Regions from separate parts of the Streptomyces sp. NPDC048295 genome, predicted to be linked through region 3. Evidence: riboswitches for the same ligand, from Rfam matches in the RefSeq annotation. Region 3 holds a riboswitch; each other region holds the start of a gene.
What was found. A riboswitch is a leader RNA that binds a small molecule or an ion and turns the genes downstream of it on or off. The one in region 3 is predicted to bind thiamine pyrophosphate.
Positions count from the first base shown of each region.

Region 1: it holds a riboswitch for thiamine pyrophosphate, as region 3 does, so the genes downstream of both, AB0D53_RS33995 (thiamine ABC transporter substrate-binding protein) here and thiO (glycine oxidase ThiO) in region 3, are expected to answer to the same signal.
Region 2: it holds a riboswitch for thiamine pyrophosphate, as region 3 does, so the genes downstream of both, thiC (phosphomethylpyrimidine synthase ThiC) here and thiO (glycine oxidase ThiO) in region 3, are expected to answer to the same signal.

Region 1 is NZ_JBEZLL010000030.1:87,420-92,614, forward strand. It holds gene AB0D53_RS33985 (phosphatidate cytidylyltransferase) at 1-448, shown strand, start outside; gene rlmN (23S rRNA (adenine(2503)-C(2))-methyltransferase RlmN) at 542-1,648, shown strand; TPP riboswitch at 1,704-1,820, shown strand; gene AB0D53_RS33995 (thiamine ABC transporter substrate-binding protein) at 1,895-3,007, shown strand; gene AB0D53_RS34000 (iron ABC transporter permease) at 3,133-4,746, shown strand; gene AB0D53_RS34005 (ABC transporter ATP-binding protein) at 4,749-5,195, shown strand, end outside.
Region 2 is NZ_JBEZLL010000004.1:161,358-166,552, reverse strand. It holds gene thiC (phosphomethylpyrimidine synthase ThiC) at 1-1,657, opposite strand, end outside; TPP riboswitch at 1,650-1,783, opposite strand; gene AB0D53_RS07390 (YibE/F family protein) at 1,854-3,188, shown strand; gene AB0D53_RS07385 (SsgA family sporulation/cell division regulator) at 3,270-3,707, opposite strand; gene AB0D53_RS07380 (helix-turn-helix domain-containing protein) at 3,809-4,579, opposite strand; gene AB0D53_RS07375 (DUF5326 family protein) at 4,823-5,035, opposite strand.
Region 3 is NZ_JBEZLL010000006.1:345,162-350,356, forward strand. It holds gene AB0D53_RS12030 (peptide-N4-asparagine amidase) at 1-146, opposite strand, end outside; gene AB0D53_RS12035 (FAD-dependent oxidoreductase) at 258-1,514, opposite strand; gene AB0D53_RS12040 (hypothetical protein) at 1,543-1,887, opposite strand; TPP riboswitch at 1,939-2,051, shown strand; gene thiO (glycine oxidase ThiO) at 2,049-3,233, shown strand; gene thiS (sulfur carrier protein ThiS) at 3,230-3,466, shown strand; gene AB0D53_RS12055 (thiazole synthase) at 3,470-4,264, shown strand; gene pknB (Stk1 family PASTA domain-containing Ser/Thr kinase) at 4,375-5,195, shown strand, end outside.

The sequences.
Region 1 (5,195 bases), on a different contig from region 3:
CGCCACGTTCGTCGCCATGCTCCTGACCGCCGACGACGGGCCGCAGCGGGTGCTCACCTTCCTGCTGCTGACCGTGGTCAGCGACACGGGTGCGTACGCCGTCGGCTGGCGCTTCGGGAAGCACAAGCTCGCACCGCGCATCAGCCCCGGAAAGACCCGGGAGGGACTCTTCGGGGCCATCGCCTTCGCGATGGTGGCCGGTGCGCTGTGCATGCAGTTCCTGATCGACGGCGGTTCCTGGTGGCAGGGGCTGCTGCTCGGGCTCGCCGTCGCGGCCAGCGCCACGCTCGGCGACCTCGGCGAGTCCATGATCAAGCGGGACCTCGGGATCAAGGACATGGGCACGCTGCTGCCGGGGCACGGCGGCATCATGGACCGGCTCGACTCGCTGCTGCCGACCGCCCCGGTGGTCTGGCTGCTGCTGGTGCTGTTCGTCGGCTCCGGCTGAGATCGCGCCGCTGACCTGCGATTCTTCGAGTGCGGGCCCGCTGTCCACAGGACGGCGGGCCCGCACTGTTCCGTCTGCGACACTGGATGAACCATGCCTAAGCCCGGAGAACTCACTTTCGTCGCGCCCCGCGGAGCCAAGAAGCCGCCGCGGCACCTCGCCGACCTCACGCCCGCCGAGCGCAAGGAAGCCGTCGCCGCGATCGGCGAGAAGCCGTTCCGCGCCCAGCAGCTGTCGCAGCACTACTTCGCGCGGTACGCGCACGACCCGGCCGAGTGGACCAACATCCCGGCCGCGTCGCGGGACAAGCTCGCCGAGGCGATGTTCCCCGATCTGATGTCCGTGGTCCGCCACATCAGCTGCGACGACGACACCACCCGCAAGACGCTCTGGAAGCTGCACGACGGGACGCTCGTCGAGTCCGTCCTGATGCGCTACCCGGAGCGGGTGACGATGTGCATCTCCTCCCAGGCGGGATGCGGGATGAACTGCCCGTTCTGCGCGACGGGGCAGGCCGGTCTCGACCGCAATCTGTCGACCGCCGAGATCGTCCACCAGATCGTGGACGGGATGCGGGCGCTGCGCGACGGGGAGGTTCCCGGCGGCCCGGCGCGGCTCTCCAACATCGTCTTCATGGGCATGGGCGAGCCGCTCGCCAACTACAACCGGGTGGTCGGCGCGATCCGCCGGCTGACCGACCCCGAGCCGGACGGGCTGGGGCTCTCGCAGCGTGGGATCACCGTCTCCACGGTGGGCCTGGTGCCCGCGATGCTCCGCTTCGCCGACGAGGGCTTCAAGTGCCGACTCGCCGTCTCGCTGCACGCCCCGGACGACGAGCTGCGCGACACCCTCGTCCCCGTGAACACGCGCTGGAAGGTGGGTGAGGTGCTGGATGCCGCGTGGGAGTACGCGGAGAAGTCCGGCCGCCGCATCTCCATCGAGTACGCGCTGATCCGTGACATCAACGACCAGGCCTGGCGCGGTGACCGGCTCGGCCGGCTCCTCAAGGGCAAGCGGGTGCACGTCAACCTGATCCCGCTGAACCCCACGCCCGGTTCCAAGTGGACCGCCTCGCGGCCCGAGGACGAGAAGGCGTTCGTCGAGGCGATCGCGGCCCACGGGGTGCCGGTGACCGTGCGGGACACCCGTGGCCAGGAGATCGACGGAGCCTGCGGGCAGCTGGCGGCGGCCGAGCGCTGAGGCCACTCCCGAACGGGCCCGGGAGCCCGTGTAGCCTGGGCCCGAAATCAACTTCATATTCCGACAGGGGAGCGCCACAGCGCTGAGAGTGCGGCACCGAGGACAGGTCGGCCGCAGACCCTCTGAACCTCGCCCGGGTCATTCCGGGTAGGAAGTTCGGTCATCAACTCATGCTGTTGCGCCCTGCCCGCTTCTCCGCGGGCGGGGCCGCGTCTCTTCCTGGCCAAAACCCAGGAGGAATCCACAATGAGCACCACTCGCAGGACCAAGCAGCTCGCGGCATCGGCCGCCGCCGCCGCGCTCGGCGTCACCGCACTCGCCGGGTGCGGCAGTTCCGGCGATCAGTCCGCCGGATCCGGCGGCACGAAGGGCCCGGCCTCCAAGACCGTGACCCTCGTCAGCCACGACTCCTTCAACGCCTCCAAGGACGTACTGAAGGAGTTCACCGCGGAGACCGGCTACACCGTGAAGGTGCTGAAGAGCGGTGACGCGGGTGTCGCGCTCAACCAGGAGATCCTGACCAAGGGCTCCCCGCGCGGCGACGTGTTCTTCGGCGTCGACAACACACTGCTCTCCCGCGCCCTCGACAGCGGGCTCTTCACGCCGTACGAGGCGAAGGGCATCGACCGGGTCGCGGCGGACACCCTGCTCGACGCGGACAAGCACCGGGTCACCCCGATCGACACCGGCGACATCTGCGTCAACTACGACAAGAAGTACTTCGCCGACAAGAAGCTCGCGCCGCCGCAGTCCTTCGCCGACCTGGCGAAGCCCGCGTACAAGAACCTCCTCGTCACCGAGAACGCCGGAACGTCCTCGCCCGGCCTCGGTTTCCTCCTCGGCACCGTCGCCACCTACGGCGAGAAGGGCTACCAGGACTACTGGAAGAAGCTGAAGAGCAACGGCGTCAAGGTCGTCGACGGCTGGGAACAGGCGTACAACGAGGAGTTCTCCGGCTCCGCGGGCGGCAAGAAGGCCAAGGCCGACCGGCCGCTCGTCGTCTCGTACGCCTCCAGCCCGCCCGTGGAGGTGCTGTACGCGAAGCCGCAGCCGGCCGAGGCGCCGACCGGTGTCGCCACCGGGACCTGCTTCCGGCAGATCGAGTTCGCCGGCCTGCTGAACGGTGCGAAGAACGAGGCGGGCGGCAAGGCCCTGCTGGACTTCCTGATCGGCAAGAAGTTCCAGGAGGACATGCCGCTCAACATGTTCGTGAACCCGGTCACCAAGGACGCGAAGCTGCCGGAGCTCTTCACGAAGTTCGGCGCGACGGTGGACAGGCCGACGACCGTGGCCCCGGACCTCATCGCCAAGAACCGTGAGCAGTGGGTCCAGTCGTGGTCCTCGCTCGTAGTGAAGTAACGAAGACCCCCGTACGCGGACCGGCCGCGGGCGGGGAGGCTCCCCGCGGCCGGCCGGTCCGGCCTTCGCGGGCGCGGGGCGCTCGTGCGAAGGCCCGGCGCGGGAACGCGGTGCGGCTCGGCCTGATGGCCGTGCCCCTCGCGTTCTTCGCGCTGTTCTTCGCCTACCCGGTCGCCGCGATCGTCGGCCGCGGCCTGAAGGTGGACGGCGTCTGGCAGTTCGGCCGGATCGGCGAGGTGCTGACCCGGCCGGACATCCGCGAGGTCCTCTGGTTCACCGGCTGGCAGGCGCTCGCCTCGACCGCGCTGACCCTGTTGATCGCGCTGCCGGGCGCCTATGTCTTCGCCCGTTTCGACTTCCCCGGCAAACAACTGCTGCGGGCGGTCGTCACGGTGCCGTTCGTCCTGCCGACCGTGGTCGTCGGTACGGCCTTCCTGGCGCTGCTGGGGCGTGGCGGATTCCTCGACGAACTCTGGGGCGTACGGCTCGACACCACCGTCTGGGCGATTCTGCTCGCCCATGTCTTCTTCAACTACGCGGTGGTGGTCCGGACGGTCGGCGGGCTGTGGGCCCAGCTCGACCCCCGGCAGGAGGAGGCCGCCAGGGTGCTGGGCGCGGGACGGTTCGCCGCCTGGCGTCGGGTCACCCTGCCGGCCCTCGCGCCCGCCGTGGCCGCGGCCGCGCTGATGGTCTTCCTCTTCACCTTCACCTCCTTCGGTGTCGTGCAGATCCTCGGTGGTCCCGGTTTCTCCACGCTGGAGGTGGAGATCTACCGGCAGACCGCGCAGCTGCTCGCCCTGCCGACGGCCGCCGTGCTGACACTGGTGCAGTTCGCCGCGGTCGGCGCGATCCTCGCCGTGCACGCGTGGACCGTACGGCGCCGGGAGGCCGCGCTGAAGCTGGTCGACCCGGCGCAGACCGCGCGCAGTCCTCGCGGCGCCGGGCAGTGGGCGCTGCTCTGCGGGGTGCTGCTGACCGTACTGCTGCTGATCCTGCTGCCGCTCGGGGTACTCGTCGAGCGCTCCTTCGACACCGGCGGCGGGCATGGTTTCGACTTCTACCGTGCCCTGGCGTCCGTGGACGCGGGCGGTGGTACGTTCCTGGTCGCGCCGCTCGAAGCGATCTGGAACTCCTTGCAGTACGCGCTGGTCGCGACGGTCATCGCGCTCGTCATCGGCGGGCTGGCCGCCGCGGCGCTGACCCGGCGCGCCGGGCGCCTCGTGCGCGGCTTCGACGCGCTGCTGATGCTGCCGCTCGGGGTGTCCGCGGTCACCGTCGGCTTCGGCTTCCTGATCACGCTGGACAAGCCCCCGCTGGATCTGCGGACCTCCTGGATCCTGGTGCCGCTCGCCCAGGCGCTGGTCGGTGTGCCCTTCGTCGTACGGACCATGCTGCCCGTGCTGCGTGCTGTGGACGGGCGGCTGAGGGAGGCCGCGGCGGTCCTCGGGGCGTCGCCGCTGCGGGCCTGGCGTGAGGTCGATCTGCCGCTGGTGCGGCGGGCGTTGCTGGTCGCGGCCGGTTTCGCGTTCGCCGTCTCGCTCGGCGAGTTCGGCGCGACGGTGTTCATCGCGCGGCCCGACCGCCCGACGCTGCCGGTCGCCGTGGCCCGGTTGCTGGGGCGGGCCGGGGAGCTCAACTACGGCCAGGCGATGGCCCTCAGCACCATCCTGATGGTGGTCTGCGCCGTCTCGCTGCTGCTGCTCGAACGTATCCGCACGGACCGGTCCGGGGAGTTCTAGAGATGCTGACACTGGAATCGGCCATGGTCCGCTTCGGCGAGCGGGCGGCGCTCGACGCGGTGGACCTGGAGGTCGCCGAGCACGAGATCGTGTGTGTGCTGGGGCCGAGCGGGAGCGGCAAGTCCACTCTGCTGCGGGTGGTCGCCGGACTGCACCCGCCGGACAGCGGCCGGGTGTTGCTGGACGGCGCCGACCAGGCCGGGGTGCCGGTGCACCGGCGCGGTCTGGGCCTGATGTTTCAGGACCACCAGCTCTTCCCGCACCGGGACGTCGGTGCCAACGTCGCGTTCGGGCTGCGGATGCACGGGGTGTCGCGCCGCGACCAGGAGCGCAGGGTCGGCGAACTCCTGGATCTGGTGGGCCTGCCCGGCGCCGAACGGCGTGCCGTCGCCGCACTGTCCGGCGGCGAGCAGCAGCGTGTCGCCCTCGCGCGGGCCCTCGCCCCGCGC
Region 2 (5,195 bases), on a different contig from region 3:
AGATCTTCATAGAACAGAATTTCGGTCCGCACATCGAGCAGAAGTGCGCCGTCTTCGCCGGCTCGGCAGGCAGCGTCTCGTCGTGGAACTCCCGCGCGGTGTCCGGGTCGAGAGCCAGATTGAACTGGTCCTCCCAGCGGAACTCGAAACGGGCGTCCGAGAGCGCGTCGTCCCAGTCCTGCGCCCCCGGGTGGCCCTTGGCGAGGTCCGCAGCATGCGCCGCGATCTTGTAGGTGATGACGCCGGTCTTCACATCGTCCCGGTTGGGCAGGCCGAGGTGCTCCTTCGGCGTGACGTAGCAGAGCATCGCCGTCCCCCACCACGCGATCATCGCCGCGCCGATGCCCGAGGTGATGTGGTCGTACGCCGGCGCGACATCGGTGGTCAGCGGGCCGAGCGTGTAGAACGGCGCCTCCTCGCAGATCTCCTGCTGGAGGTCGATGTTCTCCTTGATCTTGTGCATCGGGACATGGCCCGGGCCTTCGATCATGGTCTGTACGCCGAACCGCTTGGCGACCGCGTTCAGCTCGCCCAGCGTGCGCAGTTCGGCGAACTGCGCCTCGTCATTGGCGTCGGCGATCGATCCGGGACGCAGCCCGTCGCCCAGCGAGTACGTCACGTCGTAGCTCGCGAGAATCTCGCAGAGCTCCTCGAAGTGCTCGTACAGGAAGGACTCCTTGTGGTGCGCGAGGCACCACGCCGCCATGATCGAGCCGCCCCGGGAGACGATGCCGGTCTTGCGGCGGGCGGTCAGTGGCACGTACGGCAGGCGCACGCCGGCGTGGACCGTCATGTAGTCGACGCCCTGCTCGGCCTGCTCGATGACGGTGTCCTTGTAGATCTCCCAGGTGAGTTCCTCCGCCCGGCCGTCGACCTTTTCGAGGGCCTGGTAGAGCGGAACGGTGCCGATCGGCACGGGGGAGTTGCGCAGAACCCACTCACGGGTGGTGTGAATGTTGCGGCCGGTGGACAGATCCATGACGGTGTCGGCGCCCCAGCGCGTCGCCCACGTCATTTTTTCCACCTCCTCCTCGATGGAGGACGTCACCGCGGAGTTGCCGATGTTGGCATTGACCTTCACCAGGAACCGCTTGCCGATGATCATCGGCTCGGTCTCGGGGTGGTTGACGTTGGCGGGCAGCACGGCCCGGCCGGCCGCGATCTCCTCCCGCACCACCTCGGGCTCGACGTTCTCCCGGATCGCCACGTACTCCATCTCCGGGGTGATCTCGCCCCGGCGGGCGTACGCGAGCTGGGTCACCGGCTGCCCGTCGCGGCTGCGGCGCGGCAGGCGCGGGCGGCCGGGGAAGACCGCGTCGAGGTTGCGCAGCCCGCCGCGCGGCGAGGTGTGCTTGAGCCCGTCGTCCTCCGGACGGGCGGGGCGGCCCGGGTACTCCTCGGTGTCGCCGCGGGCGACGATCCAGTTCTCCCGCAGCGGTGCGAGACCGCGGCGGACATCGGTCCCGACGGCGGGATCGGTGTACGGACCCGACGTGTCGTACAGCGTCACGTCCTTGCCGTTGGTGAGGTGCACCTGACGGACCGGCACCCGGAGGTCCGGGCGCGAGCCCTGGACGTACCCCTTGTGCCAGCCGATGGACTTCCCGGCCTCGTCGCTCTGGTTCGAGGCAGGCGTGCGTGCGTCCGCTGTGGTCATGAGACCTACTCCCTACGCCGGCATTACCCGGTAACAGGTTCGGCGGTCGGCGCAGCCCTTCCCGTACGGACGTACGGATATCAGCGCCCTCTCAGCCCGGTGCTCCGAGCTCCCGCGTGTGCAAAGGTCCCTCCACGCTAGCGCCCCGTCCGGCGTGATGAACAGAGGGCCCGTCCCTTCTTGCGATGATCGGCCGGTGACGTCCCTCCATATCGACCACGAACCGCAGGGCCATCAGCAGGGCCATCAGCACGGCCACTCGCACAGCCACGGCCCTGCCGCACCCGTCTCCAAACATCTGCGCAAGGTCATCGCGGCCGTACTGATCCCGTTCGCCGCCGCCGTGCTCGTCGGCCTGGTGGCGCTCTGGCCGGGCGGTGCGCCGGCGCACGAGAGAACCGGCGTCGGATTCGACCGGCAGACCCAGCAGGGAAAGGTGGTGAGCATCGACATGGTGGACTGCAAGGAAGTGAACGCGGTCCAGACACCCCTGGGCGGAGACACCACACCGCCCTCGGGAAGCGGAAGAGGACCGTGCAGGAAGGCCACGGTCGAGGTGACGAGCGGTCACGACAAGGGCCGCACCTTCGTCGAGATCGTCCAGCCCGACTCCCCGCGCCAGTTGCGCCAGGGGCAGGGCGTGGTGGTGTCGTACGCACCGGACGCGCCCCACGATCTGCAGTACTCGGTGACGGACGCCAACCGGAAGTTCCCGATGGCTCTGCTGGCCGGGATCTTCGCCCTGGTCGTGGTCGCGGTGGGCCGCATGCGCGGGGTGATGGCACTGGTCGCGCTCGCGGTGTCGTTCGCCGTGCTGACCCTGTTCATCCTCCCGGCCGTTCTCCAGGGTTCGAATCCGCTGCTCGTCGCGGTGGTCGGGGCCAGCGCCATCATGCTGATCGCGCTCTACATGTGCCACGGCCTGACCGCCCGCACCTCGGTCGCGGTGATCGGCACGCTGATCTCACTGCTGCTGATCGGACTGCTCGGGTCGCTCTTCATCGGCTGGGCGAGCCTGACCGGCAACACCGATGACAGCACCGGCCTCATCCACGGCCTGTACCCGCACATCGACATGAGCGGTCTGCTGCTGGCCGGTGTCATCATCGGTTCGCTCGGGGTGCTCGACGACGTGACAGTGACCCAGACCTCGGCGGTCTGGGAACTGCACCAGGCGAACCCGACGTTGGGTGTGCGTGGCCTCTACCGGGCAGGGATCAGGATCGGACGCGACCACATCGCCTCGGTCGTCAATACGCTGGTGCTCGCATACGCGGGCGCCGCGCTGCCGTTGCTGCTGCTGTTCTCCATCGCGCAGAGCAGCGTGGGGACGGTGGCCAACAGCGAGCTGGTGGCGGAGGAGATCGTACGAACGCTGGTCGGCTCGATCGGACTGGTCGCCTCGGTGCCGGTGACGACGGTGCTCGCCGCGCTGGTCGTCTCCGCGGACCGCACAGGGCTCGGCGCGGAAGCCGGAGCTTCGGCACCCGTACGGGCCGGGAAAGGCCGTCGTCGTAGGACGAAGCCCTGATCGTCTCAGCCAGGTGAACAATTCACCCATTCGGCAGGTACCGTGTTCGACCGGCGAGCCGGTCGGCGGCGCCCGTTCCCGTCAGCCGGCGTTCTGTTCCTCGGCGAGGATCCGGCCCAGGGCGTCCTCCAGGTTGCCCTCGAAGTCACCCAACGTGCACTCCTGCCCCAGCGGCACAAGCTTGTCGGTCCGGTCGAGAAATGCCACAAGCGGCGCCGTACCGGCCCGGAAGAGGGCTCGGTCCTCGCCGACCTGAAGCCGGATGTGTACGTCGGAAAGTCCCTCGGGCTCAGTGGGTCCGATGTGCACATCACCGTCACCACTGGGGCTGTTGAGGCCGTCGAGCAGCAGCTCACGGCCGAATGCCCAGGTGACGGGGGCGTCACCTGGCAGATGGAAGGTCATCCGGATCGCATACGGATCGCAGACCTCGTACCGGAGCTCCACCGGGATCCGGAAAGAGAGTTCCTCGGAAACGAGGAAGCTCATCATGACCTCAGCTTGAACCGACTCGCGCATCGTTCAACCCCGCAGTAGATGAATCTGGCCAGGAATGATCCCCCGTGGCCCTATTGACGCCATCGTGGTGCACGCGATAGCAGATCACAAGGAGTGATTTTTCAGATACTGATAGAGAACACGAACGAACGCAAGAGGTTGGCCACTTCGCCACGTAGTTGTTCGACTGCGGGGAGCAACCGGTTCTCCTGCTCCAGGGGTACGGAAATCGCCATCGCGGCGGCGGTGAATCCGGCTGTGATCGGGATGGCCGCGCAGACCGTGCCCAGGGCGTACTCCTGCCGCTCGATGACAGGTTCCATCCGCCCGAGCGAACGCAGTCGTTCGAGGAGTGCCGCGCGGTCCTTCACCGAGTAGCGGGTCAGCGGACGCACAGGGTGACGGTCCAGGTGGTCCTCGCGGGCCTTCTCGTCGAGCTGGCTCAGCAGGCACTGGCCGATCGCATGGGCGTGCCCGGTCTCCCGGAAGGACGCCCATTCGTCGACGGCGGGATTGGCGGGGGTGTCGGCGACCGCGACGAGTTCGATCTCGCCCTCGCGGTAGACGGCGCAGTACACCGGTGCGCCGATGATGTCCCGCCAGCGGCCCAGCGACTCGGCCATCCTGCCGCGGCGATTCTGCAAGGTCCCCTCGCCGACCAGGCGTTCCGCCGCGGTTCCCATGAGGAAGACGCCGTTCTCCCGGCGCAGATAGCCCTCGTGCGTCAGGGTGCGCAGCAGATGGTAGGCCGTGGGAAGAGGAAGCCCCGCCTCCCTGGCCAGCTGCTTCGCGGGCGCCCCGTCGCGATGGGCGACCACGGCTTCCAGCAACCGCAGCGCTCGCTGCACCGAACCGATCAGCGTCGGGGCAGCAGTGCTCGATGCCGTGGTCAACAGTCACCCCCAGGCATGGTGACGGGTGGTCAGCCCGCCTGTGGGGGCCGCCCCCACGGGCTGCCGCACGGCTGGGGCCCGGAGACCGGACGCCGTACAAACCACTGGTCACTGTGGTGACAGTCTGTTAACTCCCAGGCGCTGGCAGCGAACTTCCACTGTATCGGCCGGGTCCGCGGGGGACGTCGTTTCGCCTTCCGCTTAGCTCACCTGGGCTAACGCCCCGGCCGGTCTCCGATCGTCCTACCAGTCGCCGCGCGAGGAGGACGACGACATGAACTTGCGTACGACGAAAATGAGCCCACCGACCAGGATCACGAAGACCAGGACCTTGAAGAGCACCTCGATCACGAACCCGAGCACGCTGACGATCAGGCCGCCGAACACGACGATCGCGATGACCGGCACCGCGATCCACTTCACCCACCAGGGCATACCGGCGAATATCTCCCGCACGGCCATCGTCCCTACCTCGTCTCCTTGAGTTCCTGCTTCGATGCCTTGAATTCCTGCTTCGATGCTAGAGGCGCGGAGGGGGCCGACGGGGGCCGCGCAGCCCTTGAAGTCCCCTGACCGACCCCTGAGGGATCCCTGAGACCGGCCCCCCGCCCCCAGG
Region 3 (5,195 bases):
TCCTGGTAGTCGACGGCCGGGTTGGAGCCGGGCCTCGGGGCGGTGCCCGCGTTCGCCGGGACGGCGAGCGCGCCGCCGGCCAGGGCGATCGAGGCCGAGACCACGCAGATCCGGCGCAGGGCGCGGACCCATCTGTGTCGGAACATGTGCTTCCTCCGGGAGCGGGCGAGTGATCCAGAGGATGTACGGTGCACCAATTCCGGCCGCCGTCCAAGAGCTTGCCCGCACTCCGGACGCTCCGCACGCCCGGCGGCGCGCTACTGACGGACCGCCGACTTCAGCGGTACGGAGGGGTCGGCGGCCCGCGCAGGATCGAGCCGCGCCCCCGCCTCGATGAGTTTGCGCCCCTGCGCCAGGTCGCGCGGCCGGCCGACGGCGAGCACCGCGACCAGCACGCCGTCGCGCAGCCAGCACACCGACCAGGCGGGCTCGGCCGGATCGCCGCGCCAGAGCAGGGTGTCGGCGCTCCCGTGGTGGCCCGCGTACTGCACGAACCGGTCGAACTGCTCGGACCAGAAGTACGGCACGGGGTCGTAGACCGCCGGCGCCGCGCCGTCCCCGGCGAGCGCCCCGATGATGTTGGCGGCGGCGGTGCGCGGGCCCTGGAGCGCGTTGTCCCAGTGGTGGACGAGCAGGCGTTCGCCGTACCGGGCGGAGGGGAACGAGGCGCAGTCGCCGACCGCGTACACATCCGGCAGCGAGGTGCGCAGCGCTTCGTCGGCGGTCACCGATCCGTCCGGTCCGAGCTCGATGCCGGAGCCGGCCAGCCAGCCGGTGGCGGGCCGGGCGCCGATCCCGACGACGACCGCTGCGGCCGGGACCGTACGGCCGTCCGCGAGGACCACCCGGCCCGGCTCGACGCGGTCGACCCGGGCGCCGGTGAGGAGTTCGGCGCCGGTCTCCGCGTACCAGGCGGCCATCGGGGCGGCGACCTCCGCGGGCATCGCGCCCGCGAGGGGCCGGTCGGCGGCCTCGACGACGGTGACCGCGCAGCCGGCCGCGCGGGCCGCGGTGGCGAACTCGGCGCCGATCCAGCCCGCGCCGACGACCACGACGCCGTGCTGCTCGTCGAGGACCGGCCGCAGCCGTGCCGCGTCGTCGAGGGTGCGCAGCAGGTGGACACCGGGAACACCCTCGACCCCGGGCAGGACGACGGGTTCGGCACCGGTCGCGATCACCAGCACGTCGTAGGGAACAGGGCCCGACGGGGTGTCCAGTTCGTGTGCCGCGGGGCGCACACCGGTGACCTCGCGGCCCAGTTGCAGATCGATCTCCAGCGCCTCGAAGTCGATGTCGAAGGCGGAGTCCTCGGCCTTGCCGAGCAGCACCGCCTTGGACAGCGGGGGCCGGTCGTAGGGCTGATGCGGTTCGGCGCCGATCAGGGTGACGGGGCCGGTGAAGCCCTGCTCGCGCAGGGCCACCGCGGTCTGCACCCCGGCCATGCCCGCTCCGACGACGACGACGCGGCTTCGTGTCCGCCGGTCCGGCTGCTCTGACTGCTGCTGCTCGCTCACCCGTACACCTTAAGCACCTGACAGATCGTCAGGAAAGGGTGAGTTCCTCGACCGTGCTCGTCCCGCCGCCCTCCTGCGACTCCCACTCCCACCGCTCGTCCAGCCGGACCCGGCCGTCCGCGAGGTCGACGACGGTGGAGTGGCAGTGGCCGCAGGACGTCGTTCCGTCCTGCTTGAGCTGGACGTAGCGGAAGTCGAGCAGGTCGCCGGTCCGGGTGCCGACGAGATGGCCGCGCACCACGTCGCCGCCCGCGTACTCGGCCCAGATCCGGCCGTCCTCCTCGTGGTACGTGAAGCGGGTACGGGTGCCGACCTGGCCGGGCGCCTGGTCGGCCACCGGTGACAGGACGAGTCCGTCGAGCGAACGGGCCACGGCGGCTGCTCCCTTACTGGGGCGGGCGGACGGGGTTTAGGGTGGCCAACGTAAAGCACTCGCGGGAGCCCGGACGCACCGGGCTGAGAGGGAGGCTGGGCGGCCTCCGACCGTACGAACCTGATCCGGGTCATGCCGGCGAAGGGAGGGGCTGGAAGCCCATGCGTTCTTCTCGGAACGGAAACGGATCCGATGTCCTGGTCATCGGGGGCGGGATCATCGGCCTGGTGACCGCCTGGCGGGCCGCGCAACGCGGACTGCGCATCGCGGTCGCCGACCCCGAACCGGGCGGCGGAGCCGCCCGGGTGGCGGCCGGCATGCTGGCCGCGGTCACCGAACTCCACTACGGCGAACAGCTGCTGCTGGGCCTCAATCTCGCCTCCGCCGCCCGCTATCCGGCCTTCGCGGCCGAGCTGGAGGCGGCGAGCGGGCGGGAGACCGGTTTCCGCGCCTGCGGCACCCTGGCCGTCGCACTGGACTCCGACGACCGCGCCCATCTGCGGGACCTGCACGCCCTGCAGCGGCGTTCGGGCCTGGAATCGGAGTGGCTCACCGGCCGCGAGTGCCGCCGTCTGGAGCCGATGCTCGCGCCGGGTGTCCGGGGCGGTCTGCGGGTCGACGGCGACCACCAGATCGATCCGCGCCGGCTGGCCGCCGCCCTGCTGACCGCCTGCGAGCGGGCCGGGGTGGTCTTCCACCGCGGCTGGGCGGAGCGCCTGAGCGTGGTGGGCGGCCGGGCCGCCGGGGCGGTGCTCGCCGGGGGTACGGAGCTCGTGGCCGACCAGGTCGTGCTCGCCGCGGGCAGCCTCAGCGGCCGGCTGGCGGGGGTGCCCGACGAGGCCGTGCCGCCGGTCCGGCCGGTGAAGGGCCAGGTGCTGAGGCTGACCGTGCCGGCCCGGCACGCGCCGTTCCTGAGCCGGACCGTACGGGCCCTGGTCCGGGGCAGTCATGTCTATCTGGTGCCGCGCGAGAACGGCGAGCTGGTCGTCGGCGCCACCAGCGAGGAGATGGGCTGGGACACCACCGTCACCGCGGGCGGCGTCTACGAGCTGCTGCGGGACGCCCACGAACTGGTGCCCGGCATCACCGAGCTGCCGCTCACCGAGACCCTGGCCGGCCTGCGCCCCACCTCCCCCGACAACGCCCCGCTGCTCGGCCCCACCGCCCTGCCCGGCCTCCACCTCGCCACCGGCCACCACCGCAACGGGGTGCTGCTCACCCCCATCACCGGTGACGTCATGGCCGAGCTCCTCACCGGCGGCGAGCCGCCCGAGCCGACCCGCCCCTTCACCCCGCGCCGTTTCCCGTCCCCCGCCGTCTCCGCACGTCAGGAGCAGCCCGCATGACCGAGCCCGTACCGCTCCCCGGGGCCGCCGCCCTCTCCGTGTCCGTGAACGGCGAGGTCCGCCGCCTCGCCGGGGGCACCACCCTGGCGGCACTCGTCGCCACGCTCACCACCGCGCACTCCGGTGTCGCGGCCGCCGTCAACGAGACCGTCGTACCGCGCGGCCGGTGGTCCGCCACCGCGCTCCTCGACGGTGACCGCGTCGAGGTCCTGACCGCGGTCCAGGGAGGCTGAACCGTGCCGGACGACCTCTTCACCCTCGGTGACGCCACCTTCGGCTCCCGGCTGATCATGGGCACGGGCGGGGCGGCCGGCCTCGACGTGCTGGAACGCTCCCTGACCGCCTCCGGCACCGAGCTGACCACCGTCGCGATGCGGCGCCTCGATCCGACCGTGCAGGGTTCGGTCCTCTCCGTCCTGCGGCGGCTCTCCATCCGCGTGCTGCCGAACACGGCGGGCTGCTTCACCGCGGGCGAGGCCGTGCTGACCGCCCGGCTGGCCCGCGAGGCGCTCGGCACCGACTGGATCAAGCTGGAGGTGGTGGCCGACGAGCGGACGCTGCTGCCCGATCCGATCGAGCTGCTGGACGCCGCGGAGATCCTGGTGGACGACGGCTTCACCGTGCTGCCGTACACCAACGACGACCCGGTGCTGGCCCGCAGGCTCCAGGACGTGGGGTGCGCGGCGGTCATGCCGCTCGGCTCCCCCATCGGCTCCGGACTCGGCATCCGCAATCCGCACAACTTCCGGCTGATCGTCGAGCAGGCCCGGGTGCCGGTGATCCTCGACGCGGGTGCCGGGACGGCCTCCGACGCGGCGTTCGCGATGGAGCTGGGGTGCTCGGCGGTGATGCTGGCGTCCGCGGTGACCCGGGCCCAGGAGCCCGAGCTGATGGCCTCGGCGATGCGCCACGCGGTGGAGGGCGGGCGCCTCGCGTACCGGGCCGGCCGGATTCCACGCCGCCACTTCGCCGAGGCGTCGTCGCCGGTGGAGGGGCGCGCGGTGCTGGACCCGGAGCGCCCGGCCTTCTGAGCCGCCGGTACGGCGTGGAGTGCGTGTCCCTGTCACGGCTCGGCTGCAGTACGGCCCCGGGAGTGCCCCGGCCCGTGGGCCGTGTCCGTGGCGGCTCGTAGACTCGCTGCGTGGATACGACCCTCCAGGACCCTCTCGTCGGGCAGCTGCTCGACGGCCGCTACCGCGTCGATGCCCGCATCGCCGTGGGCGGCATGGCCACGGTCTACCGGGCCGTGGACACCCGGCTGGACCGGGTGCTCGCCCTCAAGGTGATGCACCCGGCGCTGGCGACCGACGTCTCGTTCGTCGAGCGCTTCATCCGGGAGGCCAAGTCCGTGGCCCGGCTCGCGCACCCCAACGTGGTCGCGGTCTTCGACCAGGGCGCCCAGGGACAGTACGTCTATCTCGCGATGGAGTACGTCGCGGGCTGCACCCTGCGCGACGTGCTGCGCGATCGCGGCGCGCTCCAGCCGAGGGCCGCCCTGGACATCCTGGAGCCGGTCCTCGCCGCCCTGGGCGCGGCGCACCGGGCGGGCTTCGTGCACCGCGACATGAAGCCGGAGAATGTCCTGATAGGGGACGACGGCCGGGTCAAGGTCGCCGACTTCGGACTCGTACGGGCGGTCGGCGCCGTCACCGACACCACCGGGTCCCTCCTGGGCACGGTCTCCTATCTCGCCCCCGAGCAGATAGAGGACGGCACAGCCGACACCCGCACCGATGTGTACGCCTGCGGCGTCGTGCTGTACGAGATGCTGACCGGGTCCAAGCCGCACGGCGGCGACACCCCCGCGCAGGTCCTCTACCAACACCTCAACGAGGCCGTCCCGCCGCCGTCGGCCGCCGTCCCGGGGCTCCCGGACGCGCTCGACGGCCTGGTGGCGAGCGCCACCGCCCGTGACCCCGAGCTCCGCCCGTTCGACGCGGTCGAGCTGCTCGCCGGGACCCG